DNA from 3 places in the Erwinia magellanica genome. Region 2 is predicted to be linked to each of the others. Evidence: predicted binding sites of a transcription regulator. Region 2 holds the regulator's gene; each other region holds the start of a gene.
The links. The regulator PurR, encoded in region 2, represses purine synthesis genes. The targets are predictions, from matches to a motif close to CANGCAAACGTTTGCNTG.
Positions count from the first base shown of each region.

Region 1: the regulator PurR is predicted to act here: its motif matches at 1,753-1,770, upstream of carA (glutamine-hydrolyzing carbamoyl-phosphate synthase small subunit).
Region 3: the regulator PurR is predicted to act here: its motif matches at 2,199-2,216, upstream of purL (phosphoribosylformylglycinamidine synthase).

Region 1 is NZ_JBCHVC010000003.1:162,422-169,999, reverse strand. Features, by position in the region: gene ispH (4-hydroxy-3-methylbut-2-enyl diphosphate reductase) at 1-154, shown strand, start outside; gene dapB (4-hydroxy-tetrahydrodipicolinate reductase) at 704-1,525, shown strand; gene carA (glutamine-hydrolyzing carbamoyl-phosphate synthase small subunit) at 1,993-3,138, shown strand; gene carB (carbamoyl-phosphate synthase large subunit) at 3,153-6,377, shown strand; gene AAH450_RS12445 (acid phosphatase) at 6,591-7,334, shown strand; gene AAH450_RS12440 (LysE family translocator) at 7,417-7,578, opposite strand, start outside.
Region 2 is NZ_JBCHVC010000001.1:905,242-912,819, reverse strand. Features, by position in the region: gene eptA (phosphoethanolamine transferase EptA) at 1-506, shown strand, start outside; gene nemA (alkene reductase) at 719-1,822, shown strand; gene gloA (lactoylglutathione lyase) at 1,998-2,405, shown strand; gene rnt (ribonuclease T) at 2,511-3,161, shown strand; gene AAH450_RS04190 (Grx4 family monothiol glutaredoxin) at 3,208-3,546, opposite strand; gene AAH450_RS04185 (C40 family peptidase) at 3,919-4,737, shown strand; gene cydH (cytochrome bd-I oxidase subunit CydH) at 4,775-4,864, opposite strand; gene purR (HTH-type transcriptional repressor PurR) at 5,136-6,161, shown strand; gene punR (DNA-binding transcriptional activator PunR) at 6,234-7,148, opposite strand; gene punC (purine nucleoside transporter PunC) at 7,261-7,578, shown strand, end outside.
Region 3 is NZ_JBCHVC010000001.1:72,558-80,135, reverse strand. Features, by position in the region: gene purL (phosphoribosylformylglycinamidine synthase) at 1-2,114, opposite strand, end outside; gene mltF (membrane-bound lytic murein transglycosylase MltF) at 2,380-3,837, shown strand; gene tadA (tRNA adenosine(34) deaminase TadA) at 4,033-4,545, opposite strand; gene yfhb (phosphatidylglycerophosphatase C) at 4,585-5,223, opposite strand; gene AAH450_RS00385 (MurR/RpiR family transcriptional regulator) at 5,526-6,365, shown strand; gene AAH450_RS00380 (YfhL family 4Fe-4S dicluster ferredoxin) at 6,423-6,677, shown strand; gene acpS (holo-ACP synthase) at 6,814-7,194, opposite strand; gene pdxJ (pyridoxine 5'-phosphate synthase) at 7,194-7,578, opposite strand, start outside.

The DNA of each region.
Region 1 (7,578 bases), on a different contig from region 2:
GGGGGCTTCTGCGCCAGATATTCTGGTACAGGAAGTGATCCAGCGCCTGCGTGAGCTGGGAGGTGAAGCAGCCATCGAGCTGATTGGCCGCGAAGAGAATATCGTCTTTGAAGTGCCCAAAGAGCTGCGTGTGGAAGTGCGTCAGGTCGAGTAACAGCCGGCAGCTCTTGAGTATTACCTTTGAATAAAGGCATGTTGTCTGTGTTGAGGGTGGCCTGGTCAGGAAGATCGGGCTGAACACAAAAATGCCATGCCTCCTTACCTGACGCTGCCCGGCAGCCTCCATGCCGCTTAGCCTCTGCTTATCTGCCCGCTCTTCCTTGCCACAATCTTCACTGTGGCCTGTTTCAAAGCCCGACTCTGACCTGTGTGTTCATCCGGCTTACCAATTGCACTGAAATCATTGGGTGGCGGCACAGAGCGCGTTAGCCGAGTGTATGCCGCAGGGATGCGGCATCCAAGCTTCCATGGAAAGATTCACGGCGTCTCGGATAACGCGCTCTGTGCCGACGCCGTGCCACCGCAGCTGTCTTTAACCTTACCCTCACTCCCTCCGATCAAACCCCTCTAAAATTTGTTTTACTGATAATGCATCGCGGCTGGCATAAAATTCTTATTATGCTGTTTTTATGGTGGCGCGCCGGTTAGCGCATGGTTAACCTGTCTTCGCTTTGCATGCACAGACTTTATACAGGGATTCAAAATGAACAATGCACAAATCCGCCTCGCTATAGTGGGCGCCTCAGGACGCATGGGACGTCAGTTAATTCAGGCAGCACAGGAGGCGGAAGGGGTGTGCTTAGGTGCAGCGCTGGTGCGTGAAGGCTCTTCGCTGGTGGGCGTTGATGCCGGTGAGCTGGCCGGAACAGGGGCGCTGAACGTGAAAATCAGCGACAGCCTGGAAGCTGTAGTAAAAGATTTTGACGTGCTGATCGACTTCACCCGTCCTGAAGGCACGCTGGCTTACCTGGCGTTCTGCCGCCAGCACCAGAAAGCGATGGTGATCGGCACCACCGGTTTTGATGAGGCAGGTAAAGCTGCTATCAAAGAAGCATCGCAGCATATTGCTGTGGTATTTGCTGCTAACTTCAGCGTGGGCGTTAACCTGGTGCTTAAACTGCTGGAGAAAGCCGCCAAAGTGATGGGTGATTACGCTGATATCGAAATTGTGGAAGCGCACCATCGCCATAAAGTCGATGCCCCTTCGGGCACCGCGCTGGCCATGGGCGAAGCGATTGCGGATGCCATGGAGTGGGATCTTAATGACCATGCCGTCTATGCCCGTGAAGGGCATACCGGTGAGCGTAAAGCGCAGACCATCGGTTTTGCGACCGTTCGTGCTGGTGACATTGTCGGCGAGCATACCGCTATCTTTGCTGATATTGGCGAGCGTGTAGAGATAACCCATAAGGCTTCAAGCCGGATGACATTTGCAAAAGGGGCTGTTCGGGCCGCTGAATGGTTAAAAGGTAAGAATGCTGGTCTTTATGATATGAGAAATGTGCTTAATCTTGATGATTTATAAGTGTTGTGCACCATCGTGATGTGGTTATTTCAATCATAACTTTCTGATTGGATGGGCAATAATTTTATTGCCCTTTTTATTTTTTAATAATATGCATTTGGCTTTTATCTGATGGTCTGGTTGTCATTAAAGTAAGTTATCTCCTCTTTTTACCTCGCTCTGAGGTTAATTTTGACCATTTGGTCCACTTTTTCCTCCTCTCGTTCTCTTTCTTATGTGCATTTGTTAACGCAACCGGTTTTATGAGCGCAATGAGTGCTCCTTTTGCAGTAAATCTTCCGATTTACTCACCAGTTGAGTAAAAACCTATGAAAAACTCGCCAGCAGGGTAGACAATGGGGTGGGCGATCATTAGAATGCGCGCAATTTGCCAAAAATCGAGAACTCAGGCGGTTTTTGCATTGATTTATGGGTTCGTCATGAATTAATATGCAAATAATGTGACTGTTTATTCTCAGGAGGATGTTTTGATTAAGTCAGCGCTATTGGTTCTGGAAGACGGAACCCAATTTCACGGTCGGGCCATCGGGGCAACAGGTTCGGCAGTGGGAGAAGTTGTTTTCAACACTTCAATGACCGGTTATCAAGAAATCCTCACTGATCCTTCCTATTCCCGCCAGATCGTTACTCTTACTTATCCTCATATCGGCAATGTCGGCACCAACTCCGCTGACGAAGAATCTTCTCAGGTACATGCTCAGGGTCTGGTGATCCGCGACCTGCCGCTGATTGCCAGCAACTTCCGTAATGAAGAGGGGCTGTCAGACTACCTGAAGCGCCTGAACATTGTGGGGATTGCCGATATCGATACGCGTAAGCTGACCCGCTTGCTGCGCGAAAAAGGGGCGCAGAACGGCTGTATCATTGCCGGCGATGCGCCAGATGCGGAATTTGCCTTGCAGCAGGCTAAGGCGTTTCCCGGCCTGAAGGGAATGGACCTGGCGAAAGAAGTCACTATCGGTGAAAGCTACCGCTGGATGCAGGGCAGCTGGACGCTGGAGGGGTTGCCGGAAGCGAAACAGGAAGCGGAACTGCCTTTCCACGTTGTTGCTTACGACTATGGCGTAAAGCGCAATATCCTGCGGATGCTGGTGGATCGCGGCTGCCGCCTGACGGTGGTTCCGGCACAGACTCCAGCGGAAGAGGTGCTGAAGATGAACCCGGACGGTATTTTCCTCTCGAATGGTCCGGGGGATCCGGAACCCTGCGATTACGCTATCGAGGCGATTAAGGCGTTCCTGGAAACTGATGTACCGGTATTCGGTATCTGTCTGGGCCACCAGCTGCTGGCGCTGGCCAGCGGGGCGAAAACCGTGAAGATGAAGCTGGGCCACCACGGCGGCAACCACCCGGTAAAAGACCTGGAGAGAGATACCGTTATGATCACCGCACAGAACCACGGTTTTGCGGTAGATGACAGCAACCTGCCAGCCAATCTGCGCGTGACACACACCTCGCTGTTTGACAATACGGTACAGGGTATCCACCGCACCGATAAGCCGGCATTCAGCTTCCAGGGCCACCCTGAAGCCAGTCCGGGGCCGGCCGATGCCGCGCCATTGTTCGATCACTTTATCGAACTGATCGAAGCTTACCGTTCTACCGCTAAATAATCAGGAGCGACAACATGCCAAAACGTACCGACATAAAAAGTATCCTGATCCTCGGCGCTGGCCCGATCGTTATCGGCCAGGCTTGCGAATTTGACTACTCTGGCGCACAGGCCTGTAAAGCCCTGCGTGAAGAAGGCTACCGCGTGGTGCTGGTGAACTCTAACCCGGCGACCATCATGACCGATCCGGACATGGCTGATGCAACCTATATCGAGCCTATCCACTGGGAAGTCGTGCGCAAAATTATCGAAAAAGAGCGTCCTGATGCCGTGCTGCCAACCATGGGCGGCCAGACGGCGCTGAACTGTGCGCTGGAGCTGGAGCGCCAGGGCGTGCTGGAAGAATTTGGCGTGACCATGATTGGTGCCACCGCCGATGCGATTGATAAAGCGGAAGATCGTCGCCGTTTTGATGTGGCGATGAAAAAAATCGGTCTGGAGACCGCGCGTTCCGGTATCGCGCATACCATGGAAGAAGCGCTGGCGGTGGCCGCTGATGTAGGTTTCCCCTGCATCATTCGTCCCTCCTTTACCATGGGCGGATCGGGCGGCGGGATCGCCTACAACCGTGAAGAGTTTGAAGAGATTTGCGAGCGCGGTCTCGACCTGTCGCCAACCAATGAGCTGCTGATTGATGAGTCGCTGATTGGCTGGAAAGAGTACGAGATGGAGGTCGTGCGCGATAAAAACGATAACTGCATCATCGTCTGCTCAATCGAAAACTTCGATGCGATGGGCATTCACACCGGTGACTCCATCACCGTGGCGCCTGCTCAGACGCTGACTGACAAAGAGTATCAGATCATGCGTAACGCCTCGATGGCGGTACTGCGTGAAATCGGTGTGGAAACCGGCGGCTCTAACGTACAGTTCTCGGTAAACCCGGAAAATGGCCGTCTGATCATCATTGAAATGAACCCGCGTGTTTCCCGTTCTTCGGCGCTGGCTTCCAAAGCCACTGGCTTCCCGATTGCGAAAATCGCCGCCAAGCTGGCCGTAGGCTATACGCTTGATGAGCTGATGAACGATATTACTGGCGGCCGTACGCCAGCCTCGTTCGAACCCTCTATCGACTACGTTGTTACCAAAATCCCTCGCTTTAACTTCGAGAAGTTTGCGGGCGCTAACGACCGACTGACCACACAGATGAAATCGGTAGGCGAAGTGATGGCGATTGGCCGCACCTTGCAGGAATCGATGCAGAAAGCGCTGCGCGGTCTGGAAGTGGGCGCTCACGGCTTCGACCCGAAAGTGGACCGCAACGATCCGGAAGCGATGACGCTTATCCGCCGTGAGCTGAAAGACGCCGGTTCCGATCGTATCTGGTACATTGCCGACGCCTTCCGCGCCGGTATGAACGTGGAAGAAGTATTCAGCCTGACCAACATCGACCGCTGGTTCCTGGTACAGATTGAGGAGCTGGTGCAGCTGGAGGAGCAGGTTGCTCATGAAGGCGTTAATGGCCTGACCGCTGACTTCCTGCGCACGCTGAAGCGTAAAGGCTTTGCGGATGCGCGTCTCTCGGCGCTGGCTGGCGTCTCTGAATCAGAAGTGCGTAAGCTGCGCGAGCAGTACAACCTGCATCCGGTTTACAAGCGCGTCGATACCTGTGCGGCAGAATTCTCCACAGACACTGCCTATATGTACTCAACGTACGAGGAAGAGTGTGAATCCAACCCTAACAGCGACCGTGAAAAAATCATGGTGCTGGGCGGCGGACCAAACCGTATCGGGCAGGGCATTGAGTTTGACTACTGCTGCGTGCATGCCTCCCTGGCACTGCGCGAAGATGGCTACGAGACCATCATGGTCAACTGTAACCCGGAAACCGTTTCAACAGATTACGACACTTCAGACCGCCTCTACTTCGAGCCGGTGACGCTGGAAGATGTGCTGGAAATTGTGCGCATAGAGAAGCCTAAAGGGGTTATCGTGCAGTATGGCGGACAGACGCCACTGAAGCTGGCCCGTGAACTGGAAGCCGCTGGCGTACCGATTATCGGCACCAGCCCGGATGCCATTGACCGTGCAGAAGACCGTGAGCGCTTCCAGCAGGCCGTTGAACGTCTGGGCCTGAAACAGCCCGCCAACGCCACCGTGACAGCCATTGAAATGGCCGTGGAGAAAGCGGCAGACATTGGTTACCCGCTGGTTGTACGTCCTTCCTATGTTCTGGGCGGGCGTGCGATGGAAATCGTCTATGACGAAATCGACCTGAAGCGTTACTTCCACACCGCTGTCTCTGTCTCTAACGATGCTCCGGTGCTGCTGGATCGCTTCCTGGACGACGCGGTAGAAGTGGATGTGGATGCCATCTGCGACGGCGAACGCGTGCTGATTGGCGGCATCATGGAACATATCGAGCAGGCTGGCGTGCACTCCGGTGACTCCGCCTGTTCATTGCCAGCCTACACGCTGAGCAAAGAGATCCAGGATGTGATGCGTCAGCAGGTTGAGAAACTGGCCTTCGAGCTTTGCGTGCGCGGTCTGATGAATGTCCAGTTCGCGGTGAAAGATAACGAAGTTTACCTGATTGAGGTGAACCCACGTGCTGCACGTACCGTGCCGTTTGTCTCCAAAGCAACCGGTATGCCGCTGGCGAAAGTGGCCGCGCGCGTTATGGCTGGTAAGACGCTGGCGGAGCAGGGCGTGACGGAGGAGATCATCCCTCCTTACTACTCTGTAAAAGAAGTGGTGCTGCCGTTCAACAAGTTCCAGGGCGTTGACCCTATCCTTGGCCCGGAAATGCGCTCAACCGGTGAAGTGATGGGCGTTGGCCGCACCTTTGCGGAAGCGTTCTCTAAAGCGATGCTCGGCGCGCAAAGCAACATGAAGAAGTCGGGTCGTGCGCTGCTCTCTGTACGTGATGGCGACAAAAAGCGCATCGTTGACCTGGCCGCCAGACTGCAAAAGCTGGGCTTTGAACTGGATGCCACCCACGGCACCGCCGTGGTACTGGGTGAAGCGGGGATCAATCCACGCCTGGTAAACAAGGTGCATGAAGGGCGTCCACATATTCAGGATCGCCTGAAGAATGGCGAGTACGCTTATATTGTGAACACCACGGCAGGACGCCAGGCGATTGCGGATTCCAAACTTATTCGCCGCAGCGCTCTGCAATACAAAGTGCACTATGACACCACGCTGAACGGCGGTTTCGCCACGGCGAACTCGCTGAGTGCAGATCCAACGGAGCAGGTTATCTCCGTGCAGGAAATGCATGCACAGATCAAAGGCTGAGTAAGCGCAGGCTCCTGCTTCTGCCGGGAGCAAAATGCCTCAGCCAGCCAGCTCTCAGAATAAATCCCTGCTCAGGCAGGGATTTTTTTTGCCTGTGATCCCGCTACGGTTTTCCACGCCCTGCCTCCGCTATTATGGTCCAGATATAATATTTTCAATGGCTTACATAATTCCGCACTGAAGCGGCATAACATTACTCTGGAAGAATAAAAAATGAAGAAATTACTGTTAACGGTAATGGTCTGCCTGGCCGCTGGGCAGTCGGCTCTGGCCGCTAAAGATGTCACCACTCAGCCGGACAGATTTTATCTGCAAGAGGGGCAGGCGCCAGACAGCCTGGCGCTGCTGCCACCGCCGCCCGCGATGGACAGCCTGGATTTTCTCAATGACAAAGCCCAATATGACGTGGGCAAAATGTTGAGGAATACGCCAAGAGGTAAGCAGGCCTGGAAAGATGCCCATGTGGCGGGTGACGGCGTAGCGGAAGCGTTATCAGAAGCCTTTGGTATGACGATCGACAAACAGAAAACGCCGGAAATTTACCGGCTGGTGATGAAAATGCGCGAAGATGCTGGCGATCTGGCTACCCGTTCCGCCAAGGATCACTATATGCGCATCCGGCCTTTTGCTTTTTATAACGAACCGACCTGCCGCTCGGATGAAGAGAGCACCCTCTCAAAAAATGGCTCTTATCCTTCAGGACATACCACCATTGGCTGGGCAACGGCGCTGGTGCTGGCGGAAGTGAACATCGGCAGGCAAGGGGAGATCCTCAAGCGAGGGTATGAAATGGGGCAAAGCCGGGTCATTTGCGGCTACCACTGGCAGAGTGACGTCACTGCCGCCCGCCTTGTCGCCTCTGCTGTGGTTGCAAGGCTGCATGCTGAGCCGGCGTTTACAGAGCAGTTACAGAAAGCGAAAGCAGAGTTTGCCGACCTGACTAAATCAGGAGCCTGATTTGGTCTCCTCACCTCAGCCAGCATCAGCGGGCTGAGGTGCTTTCTCTCACTATAAGAACGCGCTCAGCGCAGGCGGAAAATCAGGAAAGTGCGACCTTGATGCCCAGCGCTATCAGCACGCCGCCCAGCAGCTTATCGATCAGCTTCTGCGCCTTCGCCAGACCACGACGCACCGGTGCGCTCTGAATAATTACAATCAGCAGAGGCCACCAGAGAGCACAAAGAGCAATAATGATCCCCGC
Region 2 (7,578 bases):
TACTGCATCAGATGGGAAGCCACGGACCAGCCTATTATCTGCGTTACCCGGCGGCGATGCGCAAGTTCACCCCTACCTGCGACAGCAATCAGATTCAGGATTGTGAACACCAGGCTTTGGTGAATACTTATGACAACTCGATCCTCTATACCGATGCGATGGTGGCCGACACCATCAACCTGCTGAAGTCCCGGAGTGATAAATTCAACGTGGCGCTGGTCTATCTTTCCGATCATGGGGAATCACTTGGGGAACATGGCATGTATCTGCATGGCGCACCTTACGTCTTTGCTCCCTCCCAGCAGACGCACATTCCTTTCCTGCTCTGGATGTCGCCAGATTACGCCAGCGCCTTTGGCATCCGTGAGGACTGTCTTCGCCAGGCCGCCAGAACCGAGGCGGTGTCACAGGACAACATCTTCCATACGCTGCTGGGAATGATGAATGTGCAGACCAAAGAGTATCAGCCAGCGCTGGATATGATCCGATCGTGCCAGGCGCACTAGCCCTGTTTGTACCAGACCTGCCGGTCTGGTACGCTACCTGAATAGTCTATTTTTGCAGGCGAAAACGCTTCGCCTGCTCTAAACTCTTCCTCTCTCTATACTTCCAGAGAGCGCACTTACGGTTAATGCCTTGCAGAAGATTACGCGTAGGCTGCCAGCGCTACTTTAAAAAAAAGACTAGTGTCTAGTCGACCGGTCTACCAGGAGAAATAATGGAATTGAAAAAACTGTTCACCCCTTTAAAAACGGGTGCGATTACCGTTCCTAACCGCATTTTTATGGCCCCTCTGACCCGACTGCGCAGTATTGAACCGGGCGATATTCCTACTCCACTGATGGGTGAATATTATCGCCAGCGTGCCAGCGCGGGACTGATCATCACCGAAGCGACACAAATTTCTGCACAGGCTAAAGGCTACGCCGGTGCGCCAGGCCTGCACTCAGCAGCGCAAATTTCCGCCTGGAAGGCGATCAATGCAGGCATTCACCAGGCGGATGGCCACAGCGCCGTTCAGCTCTGGCATACTGGCCGTATTTCCCACACCAGCGTGCAGCCAGAGGGTAAAGCCCCGGTTTCCTCATCTGCTATTAACGCAGAAACCCGTACTTCCCTGCGTAATGAGCAGGGAGAGGCAATACGCGAAGCCACATCCACTCCACGCGCGCTTGAAGTGAATGAAATTGCAGAGGTGGTTAATGATTTCCACCAGGCGGTCATTAATGCCCGTGAAGCGGATTTTGACCTGGTAGAGCTACACTCTGCCCACGGTTATCTGATCCATCAGTTCCTCTCGCCTGCATCGAACCAGCGCACCGACAGCTACGGTGGCAGCGTAGAAAACCGCACCCGCTTTGCACTGGAAGTGGTTGATGCGGCCATTGCCGCCTGGAGCGCTGACCGCATCGGGATCCGCATCTCCCCCCTTGGCCCGTTCAACGGCCTGGATAATGGTGAAGATCAGGAAGCCGCTGCGATCTATTACATCAGTGAGCTGGCGAAGCGTAATCTGGCGTATCTGCACATTTCCGAGCCTGACTGGGCCGGCGGCAAGCCTTACAGCGAAGCGTTCCGTAAAGCTATTCGCAACGTCTACCCCGGCGTGATTGTGGGTGCTGGCGCGTATACTGCCGAAAAAGCTGAAGATTTGATTGAAAAAGGGCTGATTGACGCTGCTGCCTTTGGCCGCGTTTATATTGCGAACCCGGATCTGGTTGAGCGCCTGCGTGAAAACGCTCCGCTTAACGCGCCACGTCCAGAGCTGTTCTACGGCGGCGGTGCAGAAGGTTATACCGATTATCCCTCTCTTGCCGGATAAGCGTTAACAGAAAGAAGATCAGGCTGCGCCCGACGCAGCCTGTACCCTTAATAAGCTTTGCTGGCAGTTTATTTCCCCGCAGGCAGAGCCTTCTGATTACCCTGCCGGAAAATCATCGCTATACTTATTTTTTTAACCGTTATCGGATGATAACGTTTTTTACCAAGAGGATGTTATGCGCTTACTTCACACCATGCTTCGCGTTGGCGATCTGCAACGTTCCGTTGATTTTTATACTAAAGTTCTGGGCATGCGTCTGCTGCGCACCAGCGAAAATACTGAATATAAATACACGCTGGCTTTCGTGGGTTATACCGAAGAGAGCGAAGGTGCAGTGATTGAGCTGACCTATAACTGGGGTCAGGAGAGCTATAATCTGGGCGACGCATACGGCCATATTGCGCTGGGCGTGGATGACGTTGCGGCTACCTGCGACCGTATCCGTCAGGATGGTGGCAACGTAACGCGCGAAGCTGGCCCGGTGAAAGGCGGAACCACTATCATCGCCTTTGTTGAAGATCCGGATGGCTATAAAATCGAACTGATTGAGAACAAGCATGCGGGCCACGGTCTGGGTGCCTGATTTACCAGGGTGCCTTAAGGGCGCCCTTCTTCTCCCTTCCCCTGCTGCATCTCGCGGCGAAATTTGCCATAATGCGCGCTGCATTTTTTCGCCAATGAGATCCTGATGTCTGAATCGAACCAACTGAACACCCTCAGCAGCCGTTTTCGCGGCTTTTATCCGGTAGTGATCGATGTGGAAACCGCTGGATTTGACGCGAAGACCAATGCGCTACTGGAAGTGGCTGCCGTCACCCTGAAAATGGATGAAAATGGCTGGCTGGAGAAAGACCAAACGCTCCATTTCCACGTTGAGCCGTTTGAAGGTTCTGTTCTGCTACCTGAAGCATTGGCTTTTAACGGCATTGACCCCTCTGACCCGCTTCGCGGTGCGGTCAGTGAATATGAAGCTCTGCATGCCATCTTTAAACTGGTGCGCAAAGGGATTAAAGATCGGGACTGCAATCGCGCCATTATGGTTGCGCATAATGCCACTTTTGATCTCAACTTCATGAATGCGGCCGCTGAACGTACCGGTCTGAAACGCAACCCTTTCCATCCTTTCGTCACCTTTGATACGGCGGCGTTAAGCGGGCTGGTATTAGGGCAAACCGTACTGGCGAAAGCCTGTGCTGCGGCGGGAATGGCCTTTGACAGTAATCAGGCACACTCCGCGCTGTACGATACCGTACAAACGGCAGATCTGTTCTGTGAGCTGGTGAACCGCTGGAAACGGCTGGGCGGCTGGCCGCTTCCAGCGCCGGTAAGCGAAGCATAAAAAAAGGGCGAGGAATTTTTCCTCGCCCTTTTACTTTCTGAGTCGCTTATTCAGCGGTGTCAGAAGGATATTTTTGTGCAGTTTCTTTGATCAGCTGCTGGAGTTCGCCCTGCTGATACATCTGAATAATGATGTCGCAACCGCCGACCAGTTCACCATCCACCCACAGCTGCGGGAAAGTCGGCCAGTTGGCATACTTAGGTAATTCTGCCCGAATCTCTGGATTCAGCAAAATGTCCACATAGGCGAAACGTTCGCCACAGGCTGACAGCGCCTGTACGGCCTGTGCCGAGAAGCCGCAGCTTGGCAGTTTTGGTGAACCTTTCATGTAGAGCAGAATCGGGTTTTCTGCTATCTGGCGCTCAATTTTTTCAACGGTACTCATAAATGGCTTCCTTAATCGGATACTTCGTGTCTATTTAGTGTAGCGACTCTGCCCGCACGATGAAAACGACATTTTACTAAGAGCATTTTCGGCTTCTGCGCCTCACAAGCCCAGGCGGATACATTAAAATAACATTTTCCAGAGGTTATTGCAGCGCCAATGCCGCTAAAATGGATAAGGTTTGCACAGATAACCAGCTGATTTGGCTTATTTTTACAGCTTTTACTTGTTCTGCATCATTGAAACAAAAAAGACCTTACCCTTTGTTAAACAGTTAGATTAGAATTGCCCCATGAGCCTGCTGCAAAGCAGATATCCCTGTTTTTGGCACGCTTTGGCCGCTGGTCGAAGCACAAACTGTTAATGGTAACGATGCGTTTACTCATCACCCTCTTTTTGCTGGCGTTTGCTCAGCTCTTTTTTAACGTGGCGCACGCATCGCCACACGCCCCTGTTAATGCCAGCCATCATAAGAAGGATGCTGGTACGCCAGCCCGTGAAGATGAGCGACGTAAACGCAGGCCGGTTAAAGCAAGCTCCACAAAAAAAGTTAAAGAGACCACCAGCAAGAAATCCCGCTTAACCTCCGTGTCAAAGCTCAAGCTTAAAAAGAAAGCCTCTCCGGCAACGGCCGCCGTTACTCCCGGCAGATATAAAAAGAAAAGCGTTAATGGCAGTAAAAAGCGTTACGGACGGCATCGCGGTAAAGCAGCACAAATGGAAGCGCTGACAGCCGATCTCGACCCGGCACCGCTGAAGTTGAGCAAGGCGCATCGTGCCCGCTATCAGAAAGCTCGTGAAACTGCGATGAACAAACTGATGGGCCAGCTGGGTAAACCCTATCAATGGGGCGGAACCTCACCAAAAACCGGCTTCGACTGTAGCGGGCTGGTCTGGTATGCCTATAAGGATTTGGTGAAGTTTAAAATCCCGCGCACCGCTAACGAAATGTATCATCTGCGCGATGCCGCCTCGATCAAACGTGATGAGCTGGAAAAAGGGGATTTGGTCTTCTTCCGCATTAATGGACGCGGGGTTGCTGACCATGTTGGCGTCTATCTGGGTGACGGTAAGTTCATTCAGTCCCCCCGTACCGGCAAGGATATTCAGGTAAGCGCGCTGGGCGAGGATTACTGGCAGCGTCACTATATTGGCGCCCGTCGGATGATGACGCCGAAAACCATCCGCTAAGCGTTATAAAGGGCCTGCGATCAGGCCCCTTTTATAGTTAGTGCATGATGGCGGTAAAGCTGAACGCCATAATCATCACCAAAGCGCAAACCGTGGTCAGTAATGAGAACTTTAAATCGGTATCCATATATCCTCTGAATAGCCCTACAGTTAATAGTGTTATCAATTTTCCCATACTTATCGGTAAAAATCTCGTTTTCTCTGCTCAGCCTTGTTAGAATTCTTTTTGTTGCGCAACGTCCGCTCAGTCACAATTCTGCGGACGACCACTCTTTTCCTTCCTGACGAATCCGACAGCAACTTAAACCGATTTAAGACGTCAGGTTTTACTCTTTTCAGGCAAACGATTAACAACAGGCTTATCAACACGTTGAGATAAGCGCAGGAGTAGCTAGTTCATGGCAACAATTAAAGATGTGGCAAAGCAGGCCGGGGTGTCGACCACCACCGTCTCCCACGTCATCAATAAAACCCGCTTTGTCGCCGAAGAGACGCGGGAGGCCGTCTGGGCTGCAATTAAATCGCTGCACTATTCCCCCAGTGCAGTGGCCCGCAGCCTTAAGGTTAATCACACCAGAACTATTGGTCTGTTAGCCACCTCCAGCGAAGCGCCCTACTTTGCCGAGATTATTGAAGCGGTGGAAAACCGCTGTTTCGCAAAAGGCTATACCCTGATCCTGGGCAATGCCCATAACGATCTGCAAAAGCAGCAGGCCTATCTGTCGATGATGGCGCAAAAGCGCGTGGACGGTCTGCTGGTGATGTGCTCTGAGTATCCCGATCCGCTGATCAAAATGCTGGAAGAGAACCGCAATATCCCGATGGTCGTTATGGACTGGGGCGAGTCTCGCGGAGACTTCACCGATACCGTGCTGGATAACGCTTTTGAGGGCGGCTATCTGGCCGGGCGCTACCTGATCGATCGGGGTCACCGCGATATCGGCGTGATCCCCGGACAAATGGAGCGCAATACCGGTGGCGGCCGCCATGCCGGCTTCCTGAAGGCGCTGGCTGAAGCCAATATTACGCTCCGTAAAGAGTGGCTGGTGCAGGGAGATTTCGAACCGGAGTCTGGCTATCAGGCGATGCAGCAGATTTTATCGCAGAAACAGCGACCAACGGCGGTCTTTTGTGGCGGTGACGTCATGGCCATGGGCGCCATTTGCGCTGCGGACGAGATGGGGTTACGGGTTCCGCAGGATATATCGGTGATCGGTTATGATAACGTGCGCAACGCCCGTTACTTTACACCAGCACTGACTACCGTTCATCAGCCTAAAGAGCGCTTAGGCGAGACCGCTTTCGATATGCTGCTGGACCGTATCACCAGCAAACGGGAAGATCCGCAGACCATTGAGGTACATCCTTCCCTGATCGAACGTCGCTCGGTCGCTGACGGTCCTTTCCTGGATTACCGCCGCTAAGCCTTCTGCCTGCCTCTTTCCTGCTGCAAGCCAGGGGCATATTTTACCCCCGGCTTGCGCTGTTCAGGCTTTTTACTCCTCTTCGCGCAGCCATTCGCTGTTCAGCGTATCGCTCTCACCCAGATAATCGAGTAGCCAGCTCAGCGCCGGTGACGCCTGTTGTTCAGACCAGCTGACGCAGCAGGGGCTGTCGGGGAAACTGGCTGCCAGCTTTAGCTCGTGCAGTGTGCCCTGTTTCAACAGAGGCCGGGCAAAATGTCCCGGTACCATGCCCACGCACAGCCCGGCTGACAGACAGTCGAAAGCACTTTCCCAATCTGGCACCACCAGCCGCCGCTGATTATCCAGGGTCCAGGTTGTTCGTTTGGGGAGCGCTCGCGAGGTGTCCTCCAGCACCAGCGAGGGCCATTCCCGGATCGCCTCTTCGCTGATAACCTGCTCCCGGTGCTGCGCCAGAGGATGATCTGCTCCCACCACGCAGCGCCAGTTCAGTGCTCCCATATCGCGAAAGGCAAAACGGCCGCCCACAGGTATAGCCTGAGTAGCCCCAATGGCCACATCAACCCTGCCATCGGCCAGCGCATCCCAGACGCCGTTGAACACCTCTGGCGACAGATGCAGCTCCATGTCGGGGAAATGGCGGTAAAAGTCCACCACCAGCTGGCGCGTGCGCTGAGGTTTGACTATCCGATCGACGGCAATATTGATCTGTCCACGCCAGCCGTTGGCCACCTGCTGACACTGCCGCCGGGTGGCGAGCATTTTTTTGATAACACTTCGCCCTTCCTGCACAAATACCCGTCCCGCTTCGGTCAGCACCACATCCCGGTGCCGCCGTTCAAACAGGGGTACTGCCAGCCACTCCTCCAGCTGCCGCACGGTATAGCTGATAGCGGAGGGAACGCGGTGCAGCTCAGCCGCGGCTGCGGTGAAACTGCCCGAACGGGCAACGGCATCAACAACTTCCAAAGCGTGTTCTGACCACATAAGCTGCCTGCAATTTTTTTGAAGGGAAGAGGCAAATATTACCGTTTCACAAGCTGATTGACACGCGTTTACACTCTGCGGCGTTCGATTCATTACCTGTAAGAGAGAAAAAATGCCTTCAAAAGGATTTATTGTTTACCTGGCGCTACTCAGCGTTGCGGGTTTTCTCGCGACCGATATGTACCTGCCTGCTTTTATCGCTATGCAGCAAGACCTGCAAACCAGCGCGGGCATCATCAGCGCCAGCCTCAGCCTGTTTCTGGCCGGTTTTGCCAGCGGTCAGCTGATTTGGGGGCCGCTTTCCGATCGTATTGGCCGCAAGCCCGTGCTGTTGATGGGCCTGAGTCTGTTTGCCATCAGCTGTGCCGCGATGTGGTGGGTGCAATCCGCCTCCCTGCTGCTGGCGCTTCGATTTGCGCAGGCCATCGGC
Region 3 (7,578 bases), 830 kb from region 2:
AGCGCAACAGGCGCGCGCTCGCCCAGCGCCATCGCTTCACCGTAGTAGCTGTCCAGGCTGGCGGTGGTCACCGCGCAGTTGGCCACCGGGATCTGCCATGGCCCTACCATCTGGTCACGGGCAACCATGCCGGTAACGGAACGGTCGCCAATGGTGATGAGGAATGTTTTTTCAGCAACCGCAGGCAAGTGCAGCACGCGCTTCACCGCATCGGCGACAGTGATCCCTTCGCGTGCCAGCGGCTGCCCCTGCACCTTCAGCGTGCTGACGTCGCGAGTCATTTTCGGGGTTTTCCCCAGCAGGACATCCAGCGGCATATCAATAGGTTTGTTATCGAAATGGCTGTCGGAGAGCGACAGATGCAGCTCTTCCGTGGCTTCTCCGATCACCGCATAAGGTGCGCGCTCACGTTTGCAGAGGGCATCAAACAGTGCAAGCTTCTCGGGTGCCACCGCCATCACGTAACGTTCCTGAGACTCGTTACACCAGACTTCCAGCGGGCTCATGCCTGGCTCATCATTCAGAATATCGCGCAGATTGAAGCGGCCACCGCGTTCGCCATCACTCACCAGCTCCGGCATGGCGTTGGAAAGCCCGCCTGCACCAACGTCATGGATAAAGAGGATCGGGTTGTCCTGACCCAGCTCCCAGCAGCGGTCAATCACTTCCTGGCAGCGGCGTTCCATCTCCGGGTTGTCGCGCTGTACGGAGGCAAAATCGAGATCGGCATCAGACTGGCCAGAAGCCATAGAGGAGGCCGCTCCGCCGCCCAGGCCGATATTCATCGCCGGGCCACCCAGGACAATAAGTTTGGCCCCCACGGTGATTTCGCCTTTCTGCACGTGGTCAGCACGGATGTTGCCAATGCCGCCCGCCAGCATAATGGGCTTGTGGTAGCCGCGCAGCTCAACACCGTTGTGGCTGTTCACCTGCTCTTCATAGGTACGGAAATAGCCGTTCAGGGCCGGACGGCCAAATTCGTTGTTGAACGCCGCGCCGCCCAGCGGGCCTTCGGTCATGATATCCAGCGCCGTAACAATGCGCTCTGGTTTACCGAAATCTTCTTCCCACGGCTGTTCAAAGCCCGGAATACGCAGGTTAGAGACCGAGAAGCCCACCAGGCCCGCTTTAGGTTTAGCGCCACGGCCCGTTGCGCCTTCGTCACGGATCTCCCCGCCGGAACCGGTTGCGGCTCCCGGCCAGGGTGAAATGGCCGTCGGGTGGTTATGCGTTTCCACCTTCATCAGGATATGCGTCTCTTCCTGGTGGAAATCGTACTGGCCCCGTTCTGCATCCGCATAGAAGCGCCCCACCTGCGAGCCTTCCATCACCGCTGCGTTGTCTTTATAAGCAGAGAGCACGTGATCGGGGGTTTTCTCGAAGGTGTTTTTGATCATTTTGAACAGCGATTTAGGCTGTTGCTCGCCATCAATAATCCAGTCGGCGTTAAAAATTTTGTGACGGCAGTGCTCGGAGTTTGCCTGGGCAAACATGTAAAGCTCAATATCGTTCGGGTTGCGCCCAAGTTTCTCAAAAGCGGCCAGCAGATAGTCGATTTCATCGTCGGCCAGCGCCAGGCCCAGTTTACGGTTGGCCTTGTCCAGCGCCTCGCGCCCTTCACCCAGTACATCGACGCTTTGCAGCGGCGAAGGCTGGTGATGAGCAAACAGCTGCTCTGCCTGACTCAGTTCACTGAGCACCACTTCCATCATTCTGTCATGCAGCAGAGAAGCCAGCTGGCCCCACTGGGCTTCACTCAACTGAGGAGCCTGCACATAGAACGCCAGACCGCGCTCCAGACGAAGTACCTGAGGCAGATCGCAGTTGTGGGCAATATCCGTCGCTTTAGAAGACCACGGAGAAATGGTGCCAGGACGCGGTGTAACCAGAATCAGACGGCCTTCCGGCGTATGTTCGGCGAGAGAGGGGCCATATTTCAGCAGGCGCTGTAAACGGGCTTTTTCATCAGCGGACAGCGGCGCGCTGACATCGGCAAAATGGACGTACTCGGCGTAAATGTCACTCACCGGCAGGTGAGCATCCTGAAAGCGGGCCAGCAGTTTAGTAATACGAAATGCCGACAGAGCGGGCGAACCACGCAGAATTTCCATCATCAAAATCTCTCGTCAGAGCGTCGGGCGACGCTACTTTTGGCGCAACAGGGAAAGCGGGCGCTATTATAGAGAATCCGCACCCGTTACGAAACCGTTTGCGTGGAATTTCTCGCACCAGGGAATTGGCTGAATTTCACACAATATCGGATGAATTCAGTTGCAGAGGTGCACCGAGTTGCGCAAAATGCCCCACGCTCAGGATCCATTATAGAGATCAAATACTGCCGTTACAGACAGAACCTGAGAGCGACCGAGAGATAACTATTTGAAACGCCTAAAATTTAATTATCTGTTTATCGGGCTGGTCACCCTGTTGCTTGCGCTGGCATTATGGCCATCAATCCCCTGGTATGGGGGGCAACAGGACCAGACAGAACAGATAAAATCACGGGGAGTGCTGCGTGTCAGCACCTTAAATAACCCGCTGACTTACTACACCGTCAATAAAGCCCCGGCCGGAATGGATTACGAGCTGGCGAAACGCTTCGCCGATTATCTGGGTGTAAAGCTGCAAATCACCGTCCGGCAAAACCTCAGCGAACTGTTTGACGATCTTGAAGATGATAAAGCGGACATTCTGGCGGCGGGACTGATTTATAACAACGATCGCTTGTCTCACTTCCGCACAGGCCCGACTTACTATTCCGTTTCCCAGCAGCTGGTTTACCGGATGGGCAAGCCACGGCCAAAGAACCTCGGTGACATCCATGGCCGGCTGACGGTTGCCTCTGACTCTGCCTATCTTTCCACGCTTCGCGGCATCAAGCAGAACCAGTATCCGGATCTCGACTGGGCTATCTCTACCGATCAGAGTCCCAGCGCCCTGCTGGAAGCTGTGGCGGATGGCAAGCTCGATTACACCGTTGGCGATTCTGTGTCGATTGCTCTGTTGCAGCGCATTCATCCTCAGCTGGCAGTGGCTTTTGATATCACGGATGAAGAGCCGATTACCTGGTATATGCAGCGCGACCGGGATGACAGCCTGAATGCCGCCCTGCTGGACTACTTCAACCAGATGGGCGAAGAAGGCGCGATGGCCAGGCTGGATGAGAAGTATCTCGGCCATGTGGGTACGTTTGATTATGTTGATACGCGGACTTTCCTGCGGGCCATTGATGGCACGCTGCCCGATATTCGTCCGCTGTTTGAAAAATACGCTACCGACATCGACTGGCGTCTGCTGGCCGCCATCTCCTATCAGGAGTCTCACTGGAATCCTCAGGCCACCTCTCCTACCGGCGTACGCGGCATGATGATGCTGACCCGCAACACGGCTGAAAGCCTGGATGTCAGCGACAGAACCGACCCGGAACAGAGTATTCGGGGCGGCAGCGAATACCTGATGCGCATGATGGAAAAAGTGCCGCAAACCATTCCGGAAGATGAGCGGATCTGGTTTGCCCTTGCCGCTTACAATATGGGTTACGCCCATATGCTTGATGTGCGAAAGCTGACGGAAAAACAAAAAGGCAATCCGGACAGTTGGGCTGATGTTAAGCTGCGGCTACCGATGCTGAGCCAGAAGCGCTATTACAGCCAGACTAATTACGGCTATGCGCGAGGCCAGGAAGCCTACAATTATGTGGAAAATATTCGTCTCTATCAGATGAGCCTGGTCGGCTATTTGCAGGATCAGGAGCGCAAGCTGGCACAACGGGCGGCGTATGAAGCGGAAATGGGCGATGGCTATCCGGTTGTGGAGCCGAAGATAGCCCTCAATTAACCGGGCGGCGATCTGCCTGAGCTTAAAGGGCTGCTTACAGGCCGCTCATTGACGGCAGCGGTTTGTAAGCCTCGCTACTTTCTCTCTGAGAGCAGCAGTTGTTTATAAATACCTGTAAGGGCAAACCAGCCTGGGACAGCTGTTTACAAACCTTTGCTGCGGGGAATGGCCGGAAGACGGCTTTCACCGCTGGCGCTACAGCCCGCCATCCACCGGCGCCTGCCGCTGTTTTCGCAGCGCCTTCTTCTCTGCGCGACGATGGCGGAAGAAATCGCTCAGCATACCCGCACACTCTTCTGCCAGAACACCCTGTTCGATTTTTATCTGATGATTCATGCCCGGATGGCCCAGCACATCTATCAGCGACCCAGCCGCCCCGGTCTTTTCATCACGCGCGCCAAACACCAGACGGCCAATCCGGCTGTGGATCATCGCCCCGGCACACATCACGCAAGGCTCCAGCGTCACGTATAAGGTCGTATCCAGCAGACGATAGTTTTGCAGCACTTTCCCCCCCTGCCGTAACGCCATAATTTCTGCATGGGCGGTAGGATCGTGATGACCAATAGGCCGGTTCCAGCCCTCGCCTATCACTCTGTTGCCCTGAACCAGCACGGCCCCGACGGGGACTTCCCCCTCTTCCCAGGCACGACGCGCAAGCTGCAACGCATGATGCATCCAGACTTCATCACTTACTCTTTCGCTCACCTGAGTCTCCTGCCAAAAATCGCGGCACAGTATACCCTGTTACTCAAGCTGTTGCAGTTCACCCTGCGGCGTGACGCGCCAGCGATGCTGACAGAAAAACAGCAGCGGGTTGTCCTGCTTGCTGTCGCTGTAGCCGCTGTAGAGCTGTAACGGCGTACCGATTTGCTCTTCCAGCCTTGCCACTTTCTCATGCCCCAGGCAGCGCATGGAGAGAACACGCCCACCAAAGCCACGGCTCATCTGGCTGGCGATCAGTTTTACCTTGGGCAAAAAAGCGGAGTCGAAATAGACCTGCTGCACCAGCGGCTGCGGTGAGCCGGTAATCAGCCAGACGTCGGCATCGGAACTGTTGAGATATTCCGTCAGACGCTGTTGCACCACCGGAAATGCCGTGACCCGTTGACGGAACCACAGCGCAAAGGCATTCTCACGCGCCGTCAGGCTCTTTTCGCTGTGCCCAAAAGTGATTGACCACAAAAGCAGGCTCATCGGCCAGCGAGCCGCACGCCCTTTAATCAGCAGTCCGGCGCCAATAACGGGCAGCAACGGCACCACCAGCAGCAGGTTGAGCGGCTGGCGCCAAAGCAGATAGCGCATAAAGGTGCCGAACATATCCTGTTGATGCAGCGTGCCATCTAAATCAAAAAATACTACGCGTCGTTCCTGACCGGTTATCAAACATGACTCCTCAGGGTGGTTGATCCCCTTAATCGGCTTTTAAAAACTACAGGCGAAATGCTCTCGGCCCGGAAGATGATTACCTTAGCAGAGATATGATTGAGCAGCAGCGGTTACCTGCCCAGTTCGCCTGCTTATCGGGTAAGTGTAGACAAGCGGGATAAGGATCCGCAGCACTAAACAGAGAGTTAAGCTAATTTTAATCATGGCATGCGATACAACGGACGATAAACTGACAGTCAGGTCTCCAGCAAGCTATGATCAGACCCGATCAATCAGGCTGATAAATCAGAGGAATAACGATGAGTTCACTGCTGCGCATTCGCCAGCTCTATCCGGGACTGGCGATGAATGAACGCCGACTGGCCGATTATCTTCTTTCACAGCCCGATCACGCCCGTCACCTCAGTTCACAAAAGCTGGCTGAGGAGTCTGGTGTCAGCCAGTCAAGCGTAGTGAAATTTGCCCAAAAGCTCGGCTACAAAGGCTTTCCCGCCTTAAAGCTGGCGCTGAGTGAGTCGCTGGCAGATAAAGATGCCATCACCGTTCATAACCTGATCCTGAGCGACGATCCGCTCAAGATGGTGGGGGAAAAGTTGCTGACCGAGAAGCAGTCCGCTATCCGCGCCACGCTGGATATCAACAGTGAAGAGATGCTGGTGGAGACGCTGCGCCTGCTCCGTTCAGCAAACCGCATCGTGCTGGTGGGCATCGGCGCTTCGGGACTGGTGGCGAAAGATTTCTCCTGGAAGCTGATGAAAATAGGCATCAATGCGGTGGCCGAGCAGGATATGCATGCCCTGCTGGCCAGCGTGCAGGCGCTGAATCCGGGCGACCTGCTACTGGCTATCTCCTATACCGGCGAACGCCGGGAGATAAACCTGGCTGCACAGGAAGCGCAACGCGCCGGAGCTAACGTACTGGCTTTCACCGGCTTTACGCCCAATACCCTACAGCAGTGCGCCACCCATTGCCTCTACACGGTGGCAGAAGAGCAGATGACCCGCAGCGCCGCCATCTCCTCTACCACCGCGCAGCTGACGCTGACCGACCTGCTGTTTATGGCGCTTATCCAACGCGATCCCGAACGCGCTTCCAGCCATATCCGGCACAGCGAAGCGCTGGTTAAAAAGCTGGTCTGACGGAGTGAGGCGCGTATAATACCCGCGCACTTTATCCTGATACTGATTGAGAGAGTTATGGCGCTGCTTATCACTAAGAAATGCATCAATTGCGATATGTGTGAGCCTGAGTGTCCCAATCAGGCTATCTCAATGGGTGAGGCGATTTATGAGATTGATGCCAGCCGGTGCACTGAATGCGTGGGTCATTACGATACCCCCACCTGCCAGCAGGTTTGCCCTATTGTGAACACGATTGTGACCGATCCGGCTCACCGTGAAAGTAACGATGCACTGTGGGAGAAGTTCGTGATTTTGCATCACGGGGCATAATGGGGAACAGCCGGGCGGCGCGGGGCCACCCGGCGAGACGAACAGCGCTCGCTACCGCTTCAGACAAACAGGCCACTTATGCTGAAAAATACAAGAGTCTTCTGTCATGGATCCCCGGACGGTAATCGGGTTCTGCTCAGCTTTCAATAATCACCGTGGCGCAGGCGTAATGACGCTCATCCGCCAGCGTGACGTGAACGTGAACCACGCCCAGTTTTTTCGCCACTTCCTCTGCCTGCATGAAAAACCGTAATCCGGGCTTGCCCAGCGCATCGTTGTAGACTTCAAACTGATTAAACGCCAGACCACCGCGAATACCGGTGCCAAAGGCTTTTGCCGCCGCTTCCTTCACGGCAAAACGCTTGGCGAGAAAACGCACCGGTTGCTGGTGAGCCTGATACTGCGCCCACTCATTTTCGCTGAGCACACGTTTTGCCAGCCTGTCGCCGGAGCGGGAGATCACCCCTTCGATGCGGGAAATTTCCACAATATCGGTGCCAAGCCCCAGAATAGCCATTAGCGGCGCGCTTCCCGCATCAGCGCCTTCATCTCTTTAACGGCATCCGCCAGACCACTCATTACCGCCCGGCCAATAATGGCATGGCCGATGTTCAGCTCGTGCATCTGTGGCAGCGCCGCAATCGGCTGCACGTTATGGTAGGTCAGGCCATGTCCGGCATTGACCTTCAATCCTTTGCCAGCGGCATAGGCAGCCGCATCCCTGATGCGCGCAAACTCTGCCTGACGCTCCCGCCCTTCTTCCGCTTCAGCATAGGCACCGGTGTGAATTTCAATATAAGGCGCGCCGGAAGCCATTGCCGCATCAATCTGACGATGGTCAGCATCAATAAACAGGGAAACCTGAATGCCAGCCTCAGCCAGACGCGTGACCGCATAGGTG